Regions from separate parts of the Streptomyces sp. NPDC055189 genome, predicted to be linked through region 1. Evidence: riboswitches for the same ligand, from Rfam matches in the RefSeq annotation. Region 1 holds a riboswitch; each other region holds the start of a gene.
The links. Region 1 has a riboswitch for S-adenosylmethionine ahead of ACWFR3_RS21405 (glutathione S-transferase C-terminal domain-containing protein). Riboswitches for the same ligand answer to the same signal wherever they lie in the genome.
Positions count from the first base shown of each region.

Region 1 (6,668 bases):
GCGGGGTTCATGCGTGCATCCTGACCGGGGCGCCGTGTCACCGACAAGCGGGTTCCGCCATGTGGACAGCATCGTCTCGTATCCCGGCAGTCGTCTCCCGTGCGACTCCCGTGTGACTCCCGCGTGACGCCTGGTGTCCGCCGGGCGTGGGGGCGCCCGGCGGACGGTCCTGTCACCTGCGCCGCCACTCCTCGGCCAGCAGCTCGTAGGAGCGCACCCGGTCGGCGTGGCCGTGGGTGATGGTGGTGATGAGCAACTCGTCGGCGCCGGTGGCTTCCTGGAGCTGTTCCAGGAGGTCCGCGACGCGCCCCGGGGAGCCGGTGAACTGGGTCTCGGTGCGGTCTTGGACCAGGGCGCGGTCCGCGTCGGTCCAGTGGTGCGCGCGTGCCTCTTCCGGCGTGGGGAACTGGATGGCGCCCTCGGCCGTGCGGATGCTGCGGACCCAGGGGCCGTAGCCCGCGGCGAGTTCGCGGGCGGTCTCGTCGTCCTCGGCGACGACGACGTCCGCCGAGACACTGACGTAGGGCTTGTCGAGTACGTCGGAGGGCTTGAACGCGGCGCGGTACCCCTCCGCGGCTTCGAGCACCGTGCCCGGACTGACGTGGTAATTCGCGGCGAAGGGCAGGCCGTTGCGCCCCGCCACGTCCGCGCTCTGCCCGCCGCTGCTGCCCAGGATCCACACCTGGATGTCGGCGCCCTCACCGGGGACGACATGCGCTTCGATGCCGTCCTCGGACCGGTAGGTACCCGCGAGGAGCGCCAGGATGTCGTCGATCTGCTCCCCGTAGTCCTGGGATGTGGCATTGGGCTGCTGGAGCAGTTTGCGCTGGAGGGCGACGCGGGGTGAGCCGAGCAGGTGCTCGTAGGAGAACCGGGGCGGGATCCGCAGCCCGTTGGGGGCGCGGCCGTCGACGACCGGCGTCGCGGAGGGCGGCGCGGCGGCCGGCGCGGCGGGCGGCTTGCCGCCGGAGCGGCCGAGCCCCAGGTCCAGGCGTCCGGGATGCAGCGCGTCGATCAGGCCGAACTCCTCGACCGTGGCGAGGGCGGTGCGGTGACCGAGCTGTACGGCACCTGCGCCGAGCCGGATCGTCGAGGTGGCGGCGGCGGTCAGGGCGAGGACGACAGCGGGCGAGGTGCCGGCCACGCCCGGATTGAGATGGTGCTCGGCGAACCAATAGCGGGAGTAACCGAATTGCTCGGTCCGCCGGGCCAGGTCGATGGAGTTGTGCAGCGCCGCACTCGCGGTGGAGCCGGAAGAGACCGGAACCAGATCGAGGACGCCGAGAGGGATGGCAGGCATGTGGGTGGTCCTCCTCAGTGGTCGGCCGACGCGGGCACGGGCGTGGGTACGAACGCGGGCTCGGGGTCACTCGCCCCGGCGTCAGGGTGAGCGAGCCCGAGGTGGTCGCGCAGGGTGGTGCCCTCGTACTCGGTGCGGAACACGCCGCGCTCCTGGAGCAGCGGGACCACGGTGTCGGCGAAGGCGTCGAGGCCGCCCGGGGTGATGTGCGGGACGAGGATGAAGCCGTCGGACGCGTCGGCCTGGACGAAGGAGTTGATCGTCTCGGCGACGGTGGCCGGGGAGCCGACGAAGGACTGGCGGTTGCCGGTCTCGATGACGAGGTCGCGGATGGACCACTTGTTCGCGGCGGCGAGCTCACGCCACTCGCGCGCGGTGGCCAGCGGGTCGCGGTACATCCGCACCTGGGCGCGCCCGCGGGCGATGGTGTGCTCGCCGACGTCCGGATCGATGTCGGGCAGCGGGCCGTCCGGGTCGTACGCGGAGAGGTCGCGGTTCCAGACGAACTCCAGGTGCTTGATCGCGGTTGCGCCGCTGACCTGCTTGCGCCGCACCTCCCGGGAGAGTTCCTCCGCCTCGGCGTCGGTGTCCCCGAGGACGAACGTCGCCGCGGGCAGGATGAGCAGCTGGTCGTGCGTGCGCCCGTGGCGGGCGAGGCGCCCCTTGACGTCCGTGTAGAACGCCTGGCCTTCCTTGAGCGTGCTGTACCTGCTGAAGATCGCGTCCGCGCCTTCGGCGGCGAACTCGCGCCCCTCCTCGGAGTCGCCGGCCTGGAAGATCACCGGTCGCCCCTGGGGGCTGCGCGGGACGTTGAACTGCCCCTGGATGTCGAAGTGCTGCCCCTGGTGGACGAAGGCTCCCGCCTTGGCGTCGTGCAGGAAGGTGCCGCTCTCCCGGTCGGCGGCGATCTCGTCGCCGCGCCAGGAGTCGAAGAGTTCGCCCGCCGTGCTGAGGAATTCCTTCGCCCTGGAGTACCGCTCCTCCTGCGGGAGGAATCCGCCGCGGCGGAAGTTCTCGCCGGTGAAGGCGTCCCAGGAGGTCACTACGTTCCAGGCGGCGCGCCCGCCGGAGAGGTGGTCGAGGCTGGCGAACTGGCGGGCCACTTCATAGGGCTCGTTGAAGGTGGAGTTGATGGTGCCCGTCAGGCCGAGGCGCTCGGTGACGGCGGCGAGCGCAGTGAGTACGGCGAAGGTGTCGGGCCGGCCGACGACGTCCAAGTCGTAGATCTGTCCGCCCTGTTCGCGCAGCCGCAGGCCCTCGGCGAGGAACAGGAAGTCGAATTTGGCGCGCTCGGCGGTGCGTGCGAAGTGCGCGAAGGAGCTGAACTCGATGTGGCTTCCGGCTTCGGGGTCGCTCCATACGGTGGTGTTGTTGACGCCGGGGAAGTGCGCCGCGAGGTGGATCTGCTTGAGCGGCTTGTCCGGTGACTTGCTCATGTCGGGATTCCTTCCGGCTCAGGCGGTGGCGGCGTAGCGGTTCGCGGGGCGAGCGAGGCCGAGGAGGCCGCGCAGGGTGTCGGCCTCGTACGCGTGCCGGAAGGCGCCGCGGCGCTGGAGTTCGGGCACCAGACCCCGGGTGATCGCCGGGAGGTCGTGCCCGACGACGGCGGGGCGCAGCCGGAATCCGGTGAGCCCCGACTCGCCCAACTCCTGCAACAGATCTGCCAGTTGCACGGGCGTGCCGGTGAAGACGCGCGCGTCGCTGGTGTACGGGTGACCGGCGAGGGCGTCCAGCCGCTCCCGGCGTGCCGCGGCGGCGGCCGGGTCGTCGTCGAGGAACACCACCAGGTCGCCGAAGAGGTGCAGGCGCTCGCCGGTGCGCCCGGCCGCGTCCTGCTCGGCGCGGACCGCGGCAACGATGGCGCGGGCGTGCCCGGCGTCGCGCGGGGTGACGTATCCGATGTCGGCGGAGCGGCCCAGGAGCCGGAACGGGGCCTCGGTCGGGGTCTCGTGGGCGAGCGCGCTGACCACGGGCAGCCCCTGCGGTGGCCGGGGCGTGATCGAGGGGCCCTTGACGCTGAAGTGCTTGGACTCGAAGTCGATGTAGTGCAGCTTGTCGCGGTCGATGAAGCGGCCGGTGGCGACGTCCCGGATCTCCGCGTCGTCCTCCCAGCTGTCCCAGAGCCGGCGCACGGCTTCCACGTAGTCGGCCGCCTCGTCGAAGAGGTCGAGGGTCAACTCCCGTACGTCCGGCCTGCCGAGGTCCTCGACGGCGTCGAGGGCGGGAAGCGTGCGGCGTCCGAAGTGCGCGGCCTCGTTGCGGCGCGCGGACACCTGGACCCGTACACCCGCGCGGCCCGTGCTCACGTAGTCCAGCGTGGCGATCGCCTTGGATATGTGGAAGGGCTCCGTGTGGGTGGTCACCACGGTCGGCACGAGGCCGATGTGGCGGGTCAGGGGGGCGACACGGGCGGCGATGAGGACGGCGTCGAGCCGTCCGCGCACCTGGTCGGTGCGTCCGTCGGGTTCGGTGAAGTGCGAGGACTGGAGCCCGAGCCCGTCCTCGATCGTCACGAAGTCAAGCAGTCCGTGTTCGGCCTCGGTGACCAGGTCGGTCCAGTATCCGGCGGTCAGCAACTCCGCGGGCCGGGCCACCGGTTCACGCCAGGCGGCCGGGTGCCAGCCCGCGCCGTCCAGCGCGACGGCGAGGTGGAGCGGGGCAGAGGGAGTAGACGAAGGTGACGAATGGGGCAAAGAAGGTGATGACGACACGAAAGGTGTGCCTTCCTGATCGACCGTACGAGATCACCGGCCCCTCGGCTCCGAGGGTGCGGCGGCGGGGTGACGGGTCAGGAACAACAGAGCGCGCCGGCGACGCGCTGCAGATCGATGTGCGGCCGGGAGTACAGATGCACCCGCGGGCTCGGCGCGATCACCTTGACACGGGGTGCGGACGACGCGGACAACATGGGCGGTGCCACTGGCACGTCCCCCACCTCCGCCCTTCCGGCCCGGCGGGCCGGGGGCCTCGCCGGTCTCGCGCTTGCGGAGCCCTGATCGGGCCCGCCTGGTCCTCACCTGGAGCACCCCGCCGCGTGGGAGGGTTGCCGGTCAGCAAGCCAGGGCTTGACGCTGACACTCGTAACCTGCTCGGGACGTTACGTGAGGCCGGAGCGGTGCGCAACGCCCGTGGATCATGGGCGTGCTCACATCTCCGTACGTGCCTCGCCGTCCGTCTCTCCCAGGCACAACCGCCGGGCCCCGCCTTCTGTTCCGCTTCCCGGCCACGAGTTCTCCCGCCTTCTTGACGGCGCCGGGCACCCGGACCCAGACTTCCCGAGACGGTCACGATTGTCAGCGCCCGCCCGGCAGGGTTCCTGCCCGAGCAGGTCATCGGCCCCGGCCCGCTGGCAGGCAACCCTTCCTCCGCGACGGGGTGCCCCGGGTGACGACCGGGTCCCGCCGCGGCGGCGGGGCAAGCGCGGCCCCGGATGCAACGGGCCTCGACGGCAGGGCTGGTGGACATGTCCAGGGCGGTCGGTGAGAGGAACAGCAGTCGGCGCCCTCTCCTGTCCACGCCCCGGCCCCGGCCCCGCGTCCTGACCAGACGTCTGCACATCGACCTGCTGCGCGTGTGCAGCGCATCGGTTCCAGCCGTCTGACGTCCACGCGGAAGACCTGACGTCCGCGTGGACGGGACGTACCACGAGACGCACACGGAGACGAAGCGTCATCGCTGCTGCCCTCTGAGGGCCTCCGAGGCCCTCTGAGGGCACGAAACACCCTCTCCCCCGCTGTGCCACCGTCGCCGAGCGCGCGGTCGGCGCCCCTTCACCTGTCTGGAGAGCCATGCCCGAGATCACGTCGCACCGTTCCCGCCGCCCGGTCCTGGAGGCTTCGCGCTCCCCGCACGGCACGTGCCCCGCCCCGATCCGCAGCCGTATCGGCGCCGACCTCGCCGGCGGCTTCTATCCGGCACCCCACCGCTATCACCTGTATCTCTCGGCCGGATGTCCCCGCTCCCTGTGCGTCTCGATCACCCTCGACCTGCTAGGACTCAGGGACTCGCTCACCACGACGCTCCTGGCACCGGACACCACGGACACCACCGCCGCGCTCGACTCCCTGCGCCGCTTCTACGAGGCCACCGAGTACCACTTCGACGGCCCGCTGACCGTTCCCGCCCTGTGCGACCGGTGGAGCGGGCACGTCGTCAGCAACCACACGCCCGACATTTTGCGCGACCTCGCCTGCCGCCTCGCCGCGCACGGCAACGGCCCGCGCCGCCTCCTGCGCCCGCCGGCCCTCGCGGCACAGATCGACACCTGGCACGATCTCGTCGCCGGCTCCCTGACCCCCGCGGCACTGGACCACCTCAACCGCCGGCTGGCCTTTGGCTCCTGCCTCGTCGGCGATGAACTCACCGCGGCGGACGTCGACTTGTGGGCGAGGCTCGTCCACCTCGCCCCCGACGAAGCCGGGGCCGTGCACGCCTACCCCCACATCCGCGCCTACGTCCGCCGCCTGCACGACCACCCGGCCTTCTACGCCAACCACCCGCGTACCGTCGATCCGGACCGGCGGTCGGACACCCCCGCCTGAAACCGCTCTCCGCGCGCAGCCGGTCTGCGGTGACCCGGGCAGGAGGGGACGGGGCACGGCCGCGGCACGAGTACCGCGGCCGTGCCCGGCGTTTCACCAGATCCGGACGCGCTCCGCACGGTCCAGCCAGAGCCCGTCGCCCTCCGCCGTCTCGAACGCCTCGTGGAACTCGTCGAGGTTGCGCACGATGTTCGCCCGGAACTCGGGCGGCGAGTGCGGGTCGATGGTGAGGTACTGCTGCTCCTGCTCCTTGCGGCGCTTGGTGCGCCAGCAGTAGGCCCAGTTCATGAACAGCCGCTGGGAGCCGGTCAGGCCGTCGCTCGTCGGCATCGGGGCGCCGTCGAGCGCGATGCGGTAGGCCGTGTGCCCGATGGTCAGACCGCCCAGGTCGCCGATGTTCTCGCCCACCGTCAGCGAGCCGTTGACGAACTCGTCGGGGAGGTTGCGCGGCGAGAAGGCGTCGTACTGCTTGACCAGCGCCTTCGACTTGGCCTCGAACGCGGTCTTGTCGTCCGCGGTCCACCAGTCGTTGAGGTTGCCCGCGCCGTCGTACTGCGCGCCCTGGTCGTCGAAGCCGTGGCCGATCTCGTGGCCGATGACCGAGCCGATGCCGCCGTAGTTCTCGGCCGGGTCGGCGTCGGGCGAGAAGAACGGCTTCTGCAGGATGCCGGCGGGGAAGCAGATCTCGTTCGTGCCCGGGTTGTAGTACGCGTTGACCGTCTGCGGCAGCATGAACCACTCGTCGCGGTCGACCGGCGCGCCGATCTTGGCCAGTTGCCGGTCGGACTCGAAGGCGTCCGCCGCGTGCGCGTTGCCGAGCAGGTCGT
Region 1 covers NZ_JBSGSG010000028.1:73,339-80,006, reverse strand. Annotated here, with positions in the region: gene ACWFR3_RS21425 (LLM class flavin-dependent oxidoreductase) at 173-1,300, opposite strand; gene ACWFR3_RS21420 (NtaA/DmoA family FMN-dependent monooxygenase) at 1,315-2,736, opposite strand; gene ACWFR3_RS21415 (LLM class flavin-dependent oxidoreductase) at 2,755-3,993, opposite strand; gene ACWFR3_RS21410 (putative leader peptide) at 4,089-4,208, opposite strand; SAM riboswitch class IV at 4,274-4,386, opposite strand; SAM riboswitch class IV at 4,583-4,727, shown strand; gene ACWFR3_RS21405 (glutathione S-transferase C-terminal domain-containing protein) at 5,089-5,841, shown strand; gene ACWFR3_RS21400 (M13 family metallopeptidase) at 5,935-6,668, opposite strand, start outside.

Region 2 (6,668 bases), on a different contig from region 1:
CGTACATCGCCTCGCTGGGCGCGGGCCCGACCGTTCCCACCGAGAAGCAGTACAGCCCGGACGGGGCGGACATCGCCAAGGGTGGCGAGCTGTTCCGCACCAACTGCGCGCAGTGCCACAACTTCACCGGTGAGGGCGGCGCGTTGACGAAGGGCAAGTTCGCTCCTTCGTTGGAGGATGTCTCCCCGAAGCACATCTACGAGGCCATGCAGACCGGCCCGCAGAACATGCCGTCCTTCCCCGACTCGGTGATGCCGGAGAAGAACAAGAAGGACATCATCGCGTACCTCGACGCGGTCAACGGCGAACAGACCGAGAGCCCTGGCGGTCTCAAGCTGGGTGGCCTGGGTCCGGTCAGTGAAGGCCTGTTCGGCTGGATCTTCGGTCTCGGCACGCTGATCGCGGTCGCCGTGTGGGTCGCCGCTCGGACCGCAAAGGCCAAGAAGTCATGAGTAGCAAAGAGAATCCAGAAGAGAACCTGCCCAGCGTGCAGGAGACCGAGCACGGCTCGGTGGCCGTAGCGGACGAGAACCCGTTCGCCGACCCGGGCCTTCCGCCCCACGAGCATCGTGTCCAGGACATCGACGAGCGGGCCGCCAAGCGGTCCGAGCGTGCGGTCGCCTTCCTGTTCACGCTGTCGATGCTGGCCACGATCGGCTTCATCGCCTCGTACGTGGCCTTCCCGGTCGACAAGCACGTCTACATCTTCCCGATCGGCCACATCAGTGCGCTGAACTTCTCCCTGGGCATGACCCTGGGCGTGGCGCTCTTCTGCATCGGCGCGGGCGCGGTCCACTGGGCCCGCACCCTGATGTCCGACGTGGAGGTCGCCGACGAGCGACACCCCATCGAGGCCGAGCCCGAGGTCAAGGCCAAGGTCATGGCCGACTTCAAGGCCGGTGCCGCGGAGTCGCAGTTCGGCCGGCGCAAGCTGATCCGCAACACGATGTTCGGCGCGCTCGCCATGGTGCCGCTCTCCGGTGTCGTCCTGCTGCGTGACCTCGGTCCGCTGCCCGAGGACAAGCTGCGGCACACGCTGTGGTCCAAGGGCAAGCTGCTCGTGAACATGAACACGAACGAGCCGCTGCGTCCGTCGGACATCGCGGTCGGTTCGCTGACCTTCGCCAAGCCCGAGGGCCTGGAGGAGCACGATCACGACTTCCAGAAGGAGATCGCCAAGGCGGCCCTGATGATCGTCCGTATCCAGCCGGACGACATCAAGGACAAGCAGGAACTCGAGTGGTCGCACGACGGTGTCGTCGCCTACTCGAAGATCTGCACCCACGTCGGCTGCCCGATCTCCCTGTACGAGCAGCAGACGCACCACGTCCTCTGCCCGTGCCACCAGTCCACCTTCGACCTCTCCGACGGTGCCCGAGTGATCTTCGGCCCGGCCGGTCACGCGCTGCCGCAGCTGCGCATCGCCGTGAACGAAGAGGGCTACCTCGAGGCGCTCGGCGACTTCGCCGAGCCTGTCGGTCCTGCATTCTGGGAGCGCGGATGAGCACTTCGGCGAACGAAAACCGTAAGAAGGAGGCGCCCGCCGGTGAGCGGGTGGCCGACTGGGCCGACGGCCGCCTGGGGATCTACTCCCTGGCCAAGGCCAACATGCGCAAGATCTTCCCGGACCACTGGTCCTTCATGCTCGGTGAGATCTGCCTCTACAGCTTCATCATCATCATCCTCACGGGTGTGTACCTGACCCTGTTCTTCCACCCGTCGATGAACGAGGTGGAGTACCACGGCAGCTACATCCCGCTGCAGGGCCAGCTGATGTCCGAGGCGTTCAACTCGACCATGCACATCAGCTTCGATGTGCGCGGTGGTCTGCTGATCCGGCAGATCCACCACTGGGCGGCGCTGATCTTCCTCGCGGCGATGTTCGTGCACATGATGCGCGTCTTCTTCACGGGTGCCTTCCGCAAGCCGCGCGAGGTCAACTGGGTCTTCGGCTTCCTGCTGTTCGTCCTGGGCATGTTCACCGGCTTCACCGGTTACTCGCTCCCGGACGACCTGCTCTCAGGTACCGGTGTGCGCTTCATGCAGGGCGCGATCCTGTCCGTGCCGATCGTGGGCACGTACCTGTCGATGTTCCTGTTCGGCGGGGAGTTCCCCGGCGGCGACTTCGTGGCCCGGTTCTACTCGGTGCACATCCTGCTGCTGCCGGGCATCATGCTCGGCCTCGTGGTGGCGCACCTGATCCTGGTCTTCTACCACAAGCACACCCAGTTCGCGGGCCCCGGCAAGACGAACAACAACGTCGTCGGCATGCCGCTGCTTCCCGTGTACATGGCGAAGGCCGGAGGCTTCTTCTTCCTGGTCTTCGGTGTCATCGCGGCCGTATCGGCGATCGCCACGATCAACCCGATCTGGGCGATCGGTCCATACCGTCCGGACCAGGTCTCCACAGGAGCCCAGCCGGACTGGTACATGGGCTTCTCCGAAGGCCTGATCCGTGTCATGCCGGGCTGGGAGATCAACCTCTGGGGTCACACGCTCGTCCTGGGTGTGTTCATCCCGCTGATCATCTTCCCGCTGGTCCTGGTCGCGATCGCGGTCTATCCGTTCATCGAGTCCTGGGTCACCGGCGACAAGCGCGAGCACCACATCCTGGACCGCCCGCGCAACGTCCCGACCCGTACGGGCTTCGGCGTCGCGTGGATCACCTGGTACATGGTGCTGCTGATCGGTGGTGGAAACGACCTCTGGGCCACGCACTTCCACCTGTCGATCAACGCGATCACCTGGTTCGTGCGCATCGCCTTCTTCGTGGCACCGGTCCTCGCCTTCATCATCACCAAGCGGATCTGCCTGGGTCTGCAGCGGCGCGACAAGGACAAGGTCCTGCACGGCCGCGAGTCGGGCATCATCAAGCGCCTGCCGCACGGTGAGTTCATCGAGGTCCACGAGCCGCTGGGCCAGGAGCAGCTGCACACGCTCACCGCGCACGAGCAGTACGCGCCGGTCGAGATCGGCCCCGCGGTCGACGAGAACGGCGTCGAGCGCAAGGTGTCCGGTTCGCAGAAGCTCAGGGCCAAGCTCTCCAAGGGCTACTACGGGGAGGACAACCAGATCCCCAAGCCCACCACCGAGGAGTACAAGGAGATCACCAGCGGCCACGGCCACCACTGATCGACTGAGTCGCCACGGCGAGAGCCCCGTCCCATGCATCCAGTGCATGGACGGGGCTCTTTGCCGTCCTGCGGGCTGGATAAGGTGTTCCTGTCCTACGTCTGACACGAACCCAGGAGCGGCAGATGAGCGCTGTGACCCCCGCAGGAGGCAACACCGCGGCGGCCCGTTCCTGGCCCGGTGTACTGAACGGTCTGCTCGAGGGCCGCGACCAGAGCGCCGCGGACACCGCCTGGGCCATGGACCGCATCATGCGGGGCGAGGCGACCGACGCGCAGATCGCGGGCTTCATGGTCGCGCTTCGGGCCAAGGGTGAGACCGTGGAGGAGATCTCCGGCCTCGTGCACACGATGTACGAGCACGCCAATGTGATCGAGGTGCCGGGGCAGACCGTCGACATCGTCGGCACCGGCGGTGACGGCGCCAAGACCGTCAACATCTCCACGATGTCCGCGATCGTGGCCGCAGGCGCGGGCGCGAAGGTCGTCAAGCACGGCAACCGCGCCGCCTCCAGTGCCTCGGGCGCCTCCGACGTCCTGGAGAAGCTCGGGGTGAACCTGGAGCTGCCGCTGAAGCGGGTCGTCGAGGTGGTCGAGGAAGCCGGGATCACCTTCTGCTTCGCCGTGAAGTTCCACCCGGCACTGCGGTACGCCGGCGCGGCGCGCAGCCAGTTGGGCATCAGGACCGTCTTCAACGCCCTGGGCCCGCTCACCAACCCGGCCAAGGTGCGGGCCCAGGCGGTCGGGGTCGCCGACGCGCGGATGGCGCCGATCGTGGCCGGGGTCTTCGCCGAGCGCGGGCACTCCTCGCTGGTCTTCCGCGGCGACGACGGGCTCGACGAGCTGACGACCACGGCGACCTCGCGGGTCTGGGTCGTACGGGACGGCGCCGTGCGCGAGGAGGCCTTCGACCCGCGGGACGTCGGCATCGACCTCGTCCCCGTGGAGGCCCTGCGGGGCGCCGACGCCTCGTACAACGCCGAGGTGGCCCTGCGCCTCCTGGACGGCGAGAGCGGTCCCGTGCGGGACGCCGTGCTCCTGAACACGGCGGCGGCCCTGGTGGCCCGTACGCCGGGCGACGGCACCCTGGTGGAGCAGATCGGCGCCGGTATCGCGAAGGCGGCCGAGTCGATCGACTCCGGGGCCGCGAAGAAGGCCCTGGAGCGGTGGGTGGCGGCCAGCAACAGGTGAGTGTGGCGCACACCGCAGTCCGGATGCCGGACTGCGGTGTGCACCGGGAAGATGGTGTGGCAAGATGCTGCACAGGTCATGAGTGACAGCGATTAAGCCCCGGCTCGCTGTCCGGCAACCCTCCGTCCGTGGCGGGGTGCCCCGGGTGAAGACCAGGCCGTACGCAGCAAGGCGTATGGCAAGCGCGGACCCCTGCGAACACCCTGGGGTCCTGGTCCTCAAGGGAGCAGTCTCGTGAGCAAGCGAATGCGATAGGGCTTTCCGGCCCCTCTTCCGCACCCCCTTTTCTCTTCGTCACTGCAGCGCCCTCTGTGCGTCCCTGCAGTGAACTCGCCTGCCTTCCCACGGGAGTTCGCCATGTCTGCCACCACCGCTGTCGCCGATCAGACCGTCTGTGCCGCCCCGCTGCCCGTCCTCGGCCGTGACGTCACCGTGCCGCTCGTCACCGGCGGCGAAGTGACCTACGCGGCGCTCGACTACGCGGCGAGCGCCCCCGCGCTGCAGCGGGTGTGGGACGACGTGGCCGCGTACGCGCCCTACTACGGCAGCGTGCACCGGGGTGCCGGGTACCTCTCGCAGCTCTCCACCGACCTCTTCGAGAACAGCCGCGTCACCGTCGCCGAGTTCCTCGGCTGCCGCGAGGGCGACCAGGTCGTCTTCACCCGCTCGACCACGGACTCGCTGAACCTCCTGGCCGCCGCCCTGCCTGCCGACTGCCAGGTCTTCGTCTTCGAGACCGAGCACCACGCCTCGCTGCTGCCGTGGCGCGACGCCCGCGTGACGTACCTGAACGCCCCGCGCACCGCCGAGCAGGCCGTCGAGACCCTGGAGCGCGCCCTCGCCGACCGCGACCCCTACGGGCCCGCCCTGGTCTGCGTGACCGGCGCGTCGAACGTCACCGGTGAGCTGTGGCCGGTCAAGGAGCTGTCCGCCGCCGCCCACGCCCACGGCGCCCGCATCGTCCTGGACGCCGCGCAGCTCGCCCCCCACCACCCCGTCTCCATCAGCGAGCTCGACGTCGACTGGGTCGCCTTCTCCGGCCACAAGCTGTACGCGCCCTTCGGCTCCGGCGTCCTCGCGGGCCGCTCCGACTGGCTGCAGGCGGCCGAGCCGTACCTCGCGGGCGGCGGCGCGTCGCGCAAGGTCGCGCGGCGCACGGACGGCGGCGTGGACGTCGAGTGGCACGACACCGCCGCGCGGCACGAGGCCGGTTCGCCGAACGTCATCGGCGTGTACTCGATCGCCTCCGCCTGCAAGGCGCTGACCGAGGCGGGCTTCGACGAGCTCGTCGCCCGCGAGAACCAGCTCATCGCGAAGGTCCGCGAGGGCCTCGCCGAGGTGCCTGCCGTGAAGGTGCTCTCGCTCTTCGGCGACGACGCGCCGCGCGTCGGCGTCATCTCCTTCGTCGTGGAGGGCTGGAACAGCTCGCACTTCGCCGCCGCGCTCTCCGCCGAGTACGGCATCGGCGTACGCGACGGCCTGTTCTGCGCCCACCCGCTGGTGCGCACCCTGCTCGGCAGCGACCCGCAGACCCAGGGCGAGTGCGGTGCCCCCGAGGCCGCGCCCGGCGAGAAGTCCCTGAACGCGATCCGCGTCAGCTTCGGCGCCGGCACCCCGGACGAGCACGTGGAGCGCTTCGTGCGCGCCGTCAAGGAGCTCGTGGCGGACGGCGCCCGCTGGAACTACCGCACCGAGGACGGGCGTTGCGTGCCGGACACCAGCGCCGCCTGAGCCCCGGGCCGCCTCTTCAGGCGTGATCCCAGGACGATCATCCGCAGGGCCCGCTCGGTCGCGTCGGTGAGGAACTCTCCGCCACGCCCGAGCGCCTCGGTCAGCGAGACCGGCGCGGGCAGGATCGAGCTGTAGGCGTCCACGCCCACCGCCCGTACGTGATGTGCGCCCTGGCCGATCGTGCCCGCGAGGACCAGGACGGGGCGGCCGAACCGCTTGGCGCGCCGTGCCACTTCGGCGGGGACCTTGCCGCGCGGCGTCTGGTGGTCGAGGGCGCCCTCCGCGGTGACCACGAGGTCCGCGCGGGCCAGGCGTGCGTCCAGGTCCAGGTGGTCGAGCAGGACGTCGAAGCGGGGGAGCAGCTGGGCGCCGAGCGCCGCGAGACCGGCTCCCAGGCCGCCGGAGGCGCCCGTTCCGGGGCCGAGGGCGAGGTCCGTCGCGGCGTGCAGGTCACGGGTCAGGATGTGCGCCCAGCGGTCGAGGGCCGACGCGAGCTGTTCGACCTGCGCCGGAGTCGCGCCCTTCTGCGGGCCGAAGACGCGCGCGACGCCGCGTTCGCCGGTCAGGACGTTGAAGGGGTTGCAGGCGACGCGGATCTCGGCGCCTCGCAGACGG
Region 2 covers NZ_JBSGSG010000043.1:24,044-30,711, forward strand. Annotated here, with positions in the region: gene qcrC (cytochrome bc1 complex diheme cytochrome c subunit) at 1-452, shown strand, start outside; gene qcrA (cytochrome bc1 complex Rieske iron-sulfur subunit) at 449-1,504, shown strand; gene qcrB (cytochrome bc1 complex cytochrome b subunit) at 1,501-3,132, shown strand; gene trpD (anthranilate phosphoribosyltransferase) at 3,258-4,322, shown strand; SAM riboswitch class IV at 4,397-4,513, shown strand; gene ACWFR3_RS27000 (aminotransferase class V-fold PLP-dependent enzyme) at 4,680-6,053, shown strand; gene ACWFR3_RS27005 (glycerate kinase family protein) at 6,005-6,668, opposite strand, start outside.
Region 2: linked by a shared signal. The riboswitch ahead of ACWFR3_RS27000 (aminotransferase class V-fold PLP-dependent enzyme) and the one ahead of ACWFR3_RS21405 (glutathione S-transferase C-terminal domain-containing protein) in region 1 are both predicted to bind S-adenosylmethionine.

Region 3 (6,668 bases), on a different contig from region 1:
GCACCCCGATCCGCGTACCCGACGTACCGCCGAGGACGGCTACGCAGCAGTCGCTGAACGCGTCCGCCCACCGCCCCGTCAGGAACGCCGCCCGGTCGGCGCCGAGGATGCCGCGCAGGAGTTGCTCCGCGACGTCGTCCGGGAGCATCCGGAAGTAGTCCACCGGCGCCCACGGCGTGTGCGAGAAGTGGCCGATGCGCAGGTCGGGGCGCAGCTCGCGCAGCATCCCCGGCACCAGGGCCAGGTGGTAGTCCTGGACGAGGACCGCCGCGCCGCCGGCCGCGCTCTCGGCGAGCGCCTCGGCGAAGGCCCGGTTGTACGTCTCGTACGACGCCCACTGCGCACGGAACTCCGGGCCGAAGGCCGGTTCGAGCGGGGTTTGGTACAGCATGTGGTGGACGAACCAGAGGACCGAGTTCGCGATCCCGTTGTACGCGTCGGCGTGGACCCCCTCGTGCGAACCCGCGTCGATGTCCAGCATCCGTACGCCGGGCTCGCCGACCCCGCGTCGTACCGCCTCCCGGTCGCCGTCGCCCAGCGCCGCGCAGACCCACAGGGCGGCCTCGGAGTCGCCGATCGCGCTGAGCCCGGAGACGAGTCCGCCGCCGCCCCGCTTGGCCGTCAGCTCCCCGCTCTCCTCCAGGGAGTACGTGACGGGGCCGCGGTTGGACGCGACGAGGACCTGGGCGGCGGCGTGCTCGGAGACCATGTGCCGAAACCTAGCCCTTCCGGGAAGGGCTCAAACGTACGGCCGGACCGTGACGGACCCGGCCGTATACGTTCGGGGACAGGGGGCCTGTGGGGACAGGGGACCTAGTCCCGTCTGCTCCGTGCCGCGGCCACCGCGAGCGCGCCCAGCACGCACAGGGAGATCGCGAGGCCCGCGTACAGCATCGTGTCCGAGTCGCTGCCGCTCTTGGCCAGCTCACCGCGGACGCTCTGCTGCTCGTCCGCGGGGCCGAGCTCGGCGCGGTCGATGGTTCTGACGTTCCCGTACGACGGCGACGCCTCGTGCCGCGCCTCCGCGCCGACCGCAGGCACGGCTGCGGCACCGAGCATCGCCGCCATGAGGCCAGCCGTGGCCATGGTCATGCCACCGTTACGTCGCGTACGTCGCGCGCTTCCCACTGCATGTCTCTGCCACATTTGCCACATAAGTGGGGAATGTAGACAAAATGCCCGGCCTTGAGTGGTTACGCCACGCGGCGGGCCGTGTACTCCGCGATGCCGGACATCGGCGGACGCTCCTCCGTGTCGACCGGATGGGTCCGCGGCTCGAACCCCTGCTCGCCCCGTTCGAACTGTATGAGCTCGGGGCGTACGAGGTGGCCGCGCGCGAGGCGCAGCTGTGCCGTCCGGTAGATCGCCGCGGCCATCCTGCCGAGCGCCTGCCCGTCCTGGTGCCGGTGCTTGCGCACCCCGACGTCGACCTGCGCGAGCGCGTCCAGGCCCACGGTGTGCAGCGCGTCCACCAGCAGACCCAGCTCCACCCCGTAGCCGACGGGGAACGGGAGGCGCTCCAGGAGTGATCTGCGCGCCGCGTACTCGCCGCCCAACGGCTGTACGAACCCCGCGAGTTGGGGCCAGTGCATGTTGAGCAGCGGGCGCGCCATCAGCTCGGTGACCCGGCCGCCCTGATCGTCGGTTCCGGCCAGCGGACGGTCGTACATCGCCTTCACGAAGTCCACGTCGGGCTCCGTCAGGAGCGGGCCGACGATCCCCGTCACGAAGTCCGCCGAGAACTCCCTCAGGTCCGCGTCGACGAACGCGACGATGTCGCCGCCGGTCACCAGGAGCGAGCGCCACAGGACCTCGCCCTTGCCGGGCACGGCCGGGATGCGCGGCAGGATCTCGTCCCGGTGCACGACCCGCGCGCCCGCCGCCCGGGCGACCTCCGCCGTGCGGTCCGCGGAGCCGGAGTCGATCACCACGAGCTCGTCGACGAGAGCGGTCTCCTCGACCAGCTCGCGGCGGATCTCGGCGACGATCTCGCCGACCGTCTCCTCCTCGTCGAGCGCGGGCAGGACGACACTCACCGAGGCTCCCGACGCCCGTTTGGCGGCGACGAGCGCGCTGAGCGGACGGTCGGCAACCGACCAGGAACGCCTGGTCAGCCAGCGCTCGGCCTCTTCCAGCACGGGGGGCTCCTCCTGTGTGTGGCCTACATGTGATCCATCTCGCGGTGCGGACGACTATCTCAAGGGTCCAGGCCGTCGGTTACAGTCTTGAACAACGCCGATGACCATCGCATGCCGGGGTCATCGCGCAATAAACGCCCCGGGCCCCTGAAGCCCGGCGCCATACCGCTCATCCAGAGGGGCAGAGGGATACGGCCCGTTGAAGCCCCGGCAACCATCCCGCCGACCGCGCACGCGAGGTCTCGGTGGGGAAGGTGCCAATTCCGTCTCGCGGTGAGATTCGCCGCGGGGAAGATGAGGAGAAAGGGCCTCGCCTCCATGGCTGCGCAGACTGTCGCAACGAACGACACCACCCCTTCGACCACGGGTTCCGTGGATCTCGGTCCCGCTTCGGGCCTTTCCTGCCGCGAGTGCGGTGAGCTCTACGCCCTCGGCCCGATCTTCGCCTGCCAGGCCTGTTTCGGCCCGCTCGAAGTCGCGTACGACCTGCCGACGGGTGACCCCGAGGCACTCCGCAAGCAGATCGAGTCCGGCCCGGACAACATCTGGCGCTACGCCCCTCTCCTGCCCGTCCCGGCGGACGTCGCCGAGAAGCCCAACATCAACCCTGGTTGGACCAAGCTCGTCAAGGCCGACAACCTCGCCCGCGAGCTCGGCGTCGAGCAGGGCAAGCTGTTCGTCAAGGACGACTCGGGCAACCCGACGCACTCCTTCAAGGACCGCGTCGTGGCGCAGGCCATCGAGGCCGCCCGCGCCTTTGGCTTCACCACGCTCTCCTGCTCCTCCACCGGCAACCTCGCGGGCGCCGTCGGTGCCGCCGCGGCCCGCGCCGGCTTCCGCTCCTGCGTGTTCATCCCGCACGACCTGGAGCAGGGCAAGGTCGTCATGGCTGCGGTGTACGGCGGCGAGCTCGTCGGCATCGAGGGCAACTACGACGACGTGAACCGCTTCTGCTCCGAGCTCATCGGCGACCCGCTGGGCGAGGGCTGGGGCTTCGTGAACGTGAACCTGCGGCCGTACTACGGAGAGGGTTCCAAGACCCTGGCGTACGAGATCTGCGAGCAGCTCGGCTGGCAGCTGCCGGACCAGCTGGTCATCCCGATCGCCTCGGGCTCGCAGCTCACGAAGATCGACAAGGGTCTCAAGGAGCTCATCAAGCTGGGGCTCGTGGAGGACAAGCCGTACAAGATCTTCGGTGCGCAGGCCGAGGGCTGTTCGCCGGTGTCCACCGCCTTCAAGGCCGGGCACGACGTCGTCCGCCCGCAGAAGCCGAACACCATCGCCAAGTCGCTTGCCATCGGCAACCCCGCCGACGGGCCGTACGTGCTCGACATCGCGCGTCGTACCGGTGGGGCCGTCGAGGACGTGAACGACGAGCAGGTCGTCGACGCGATCAAGCTGCTTGCCCGGACCGAGGGGATCTTCGCGGAGACCGCGGGCGGGGTGACCGTGGGCGTCACCAAGAAGCTGATCGACGCGGGGCTCATCGATCCCACCCTGACCACGGTGGTGCTGAACACGGGTGACGGGCTCAAGACTCTTGACGCTGTTGCCGAGACGTCTCAGGCGACCGCCACGATCAAGCCCAGCCTTGACGCGTTTCGCGCCGCGGGTCTTGCCGGTTAATCGCCGCAGGGCCTGAGCCTTCTTTCCGTCTGCGGACCGTCGTGGCTGGTCGCGCAGTTCCCCGCGCCCCTGAAGGGGCCCCACGCACCCCGAGGTGAATCCATGAGCGTGAACGTTCGTATCCCCACCATTCTTCGCACCTACACCGGCGGTCAGTCCGAGGTCGCCGCCGAGGGGGCGAACCTCTCCGAGGTCATCGCCGACCTGGAGAAGAACCACGCCGGCATCGCGGCGCGCGTCCTGGACGACCAGGGCAAGCTGCGGCGCTTCGTGAACGTCTACGTGAACGACGACGACGTCCGCTTCGAGCAGGGTCTGGAGACCGCTACGCCGGACGGCGCGGGCATCTCGATCATTCCTGCCGTCGCCGGTGGTTGATCCTTTAAGGAAATACCCTGCGTAATCGGAAATGCCCCCTCTGCGAGAGAAGCGGAGGGGGCAATTCTATGTGGTTGAGCGCGGTACAGTTGGGAAGCGAGCTTCCCCGTTTGTGCCGAGCGCATATACGAAGTCGCCCTGAGGGCGACAAGAAGTAGCCAAAGTGCACTGCCCATTTGCCCCTCTCGTGGCATTTGTCTGGCCCGACTTGCCCTGAACTCCGGTAAATCCTCCGCATATTTCCGATCACGCGTGCCCAGAATTCTCGTCTGATTGACCTGTTGCAGAGGGCAGTTGGACAGATACATTCAGCCGCGGTCGACGCGTTCCGGCGCACGCCTCCACAACCCATTGGGGGGGTGAGGTCTGACCCGGGTCCGCGAAGTGCGGGTCCGTGCAAGGGCCAGTAATAGGGGAGTTAGGCATGGCTCAGGGCACCGTCAAGTGGTTCAACGCGGAGAAGGGGTACGGCTTCATCGCGGTCGACGGTGGTGCGGATGTTTTCGTCCACTACAGCGCGATTCAGATGGACGGCTACCGCACCCTTGAAGAAGGTCAGCGAGTTGAGTTCGAGATCTCGCAGGGCCAGAAGGGTCCGCAGGCGGACATGGTCAAGCTCGCCGTCTGATCTCGGCGCGATCGGCCAGCGACTTAGCGAGTGACGAAGGGCCCGTATCCCGACAGGGGTACGGGCCCCTCGTGCGTCCTGTGTTCGCCGCGCCCCGCGCCCCTGGACGCGCGCCCCCTCGTGCGTCCGGGATCCATGAGAGGCGCTTGCACTCGTAGGGGTCGAGTGCTAATCATTGGGCTTAGCACTCTCCGAGTGAGAGTGACAGAACTTGGATCGGGTCGGTGAGGCCCGCAGGCCGGGTGGGGCAAGGAACCACAAGGCTTGCAGGCCGTCCGTCGCGGGCACCGATGCGATCCGGAGCATGCCACCCCTGTCCGGGAGGACCACTTCACATGGCCAAGATCATCGCGTTCGACGAGGAGGCACGGCGCGGCCTCGAGCGCGGCATGAACCAGCTCGCCGACGCCGTCAAGGTGACCCTGGGCCCCAAGGGTCGCAACGTCGTCCTCGAGAAGAAGTGGGGTGCCCCCACGATCACCAACGATGGTGTTTCCATCGCCAAGGAGATCGAGCTCGAGGACCCGTACGAGAAGATCGGCGCCGAGCTGGTCAAGGAGGTCGCGAAGAAGACGGACGACGTCGCCGGTGACGGCACGACGACCGCGACCGTCCTGGCGCAGGCGCTGGTCCGCGAGGGCCTGCGCAACGTAGCCGCCGGTGCCAACCCGATGGCCCTCAAGCGCGGCATCGAGAAGGCCGTCGAGGCCGTCTCGGGCGCCCTGCTCGAGCAGGCCAAGGACGTGGAGACCAAGGAGCAGATCGCTTCGACCGCCTCCATCTCCGCCGCCGACACCCAGATCGGCGAGCTCATCGCCGAGGCGATGGACAAGGTCGGCAAGGAAGGCGTCATCACCGTCGAGGAGTCGCAGACCTTCGGGCTCGAGCTTGAGCTCACCGAGGGCATGCGCTTCGACAAGGGCTACATCTCGGCGTACTTCGCCACGGACATGGAGCGTATGGAGGCGTCGCTCGACGACCCGTACATCCTGATCGTGAACTCGAAGATCGCGAACGTGAAGGACCTCCTTCCGCTCCTCGAGAAGGTCATGCAGTCCGGCAAGCCGCTGCTGATCATCGCCGAGGACGTCGAGGGCGAGGCCCTGTCGACCCTGGTCGTCAACAAGATCCGTGGCACCTTCAAGTCCGTCGCCGTCAAGGCGCCCGGCTTCGGTGACCGCCGCAAGGCCATGCTCGGCGACATCGCCATCCTCACCGGTGGCACCGTCATCTCCGAGGAGGTCGGCCTCAAGCTGGAGAACGCCGGTCTCGACCTGCTCGGCCGTGCCCGCAAGGTCGTCATCACCAAGGACGAGACCACGATCGTCGACGGCTCCGGTGAGAGCGACCAGGTCCAGGGTCGCGTCAACCAGATCCGCGCCGAGATCGAGAACTCGGACAGCGACTACGACCGCGAGAAGCTGCAGGAGCGCCTGGCGAAGCTCGCCGGCGGTGTTGCGGTCATCAAGGCCGGTGCCGCGACCGAGGTCGAGCTCAAGGAGCGCAAGCACCGCATCGAGGACGCCGTTCGCAACGCGAAGGCGGCCGTCGAAGAGGGCATCGTCGCCGGTGGTGGCGTGGCGCTGCTGCAGGCCGCCGCCGTCTTCGAGAAGCTGGAGCTCGAGGGTGACGAGGCGACCGGCGCCAACGCCGTGAAGCTCGCCCTGGAGGCCCCGCTCAAGCAGATCGCCGTCAACGGCGGCCTTGAGGGCGGCGTCGTCGTCGAGAAGGTCCGCAACCTCACCGTCGGCCACGGCCTCAACGCCGCGACCGGTGAGTACGTCGACATGATCGCCGAGGGCATCCTCGACCCGGCGAAGGTCACGCGCTCTGCCCTGCAGAACGCCGCGTCCATCGCCGCGCTGTTCCTCACCACCGAGGCCGTCATCGCCGACAAG
Region 3 covers NZ_JBSGSG010000029.1:810-7,477, forward strand. Annotated here, with positions in the region: gene ACWFR3_RS21515 (alpha,alpha-trehalose-phosphate synthase (UDP-forming)) at 1-709, opposite strand, end outside; gene ACWFR3_RS21520 (hypothetical protein) at 814-1,086, opposite strand; gene ACWFR3_RS21525 (glucosyl-3-phosphoglycerate synthase) at 1,194-2,138, opposite strand; SAM riboswitch class I at 2,305-2,439, shown strand; gene thrC (threonine synthase) at 2,457-3,764, shown strand; gene ACWFR3_RS21535 (MoaD/ThiS family protein) at 3,867-4,142, shown strand; gene ACWFR3_RS21540 (cold-shock protein) at 4,567-4,770, shown strand; gene groL (chaperonin GroEL) at 5,106-6,668, shown strand, end outside.
Region 3: linked by a shared signal. The riboswitch ahead of thrC (threonine synthase) and the one ahead of ACWFR3_RS21405 (glutathione S-transferase C-terminal domain-containing protein) in region 1 are both predicted to bind S-adenosylmethionine.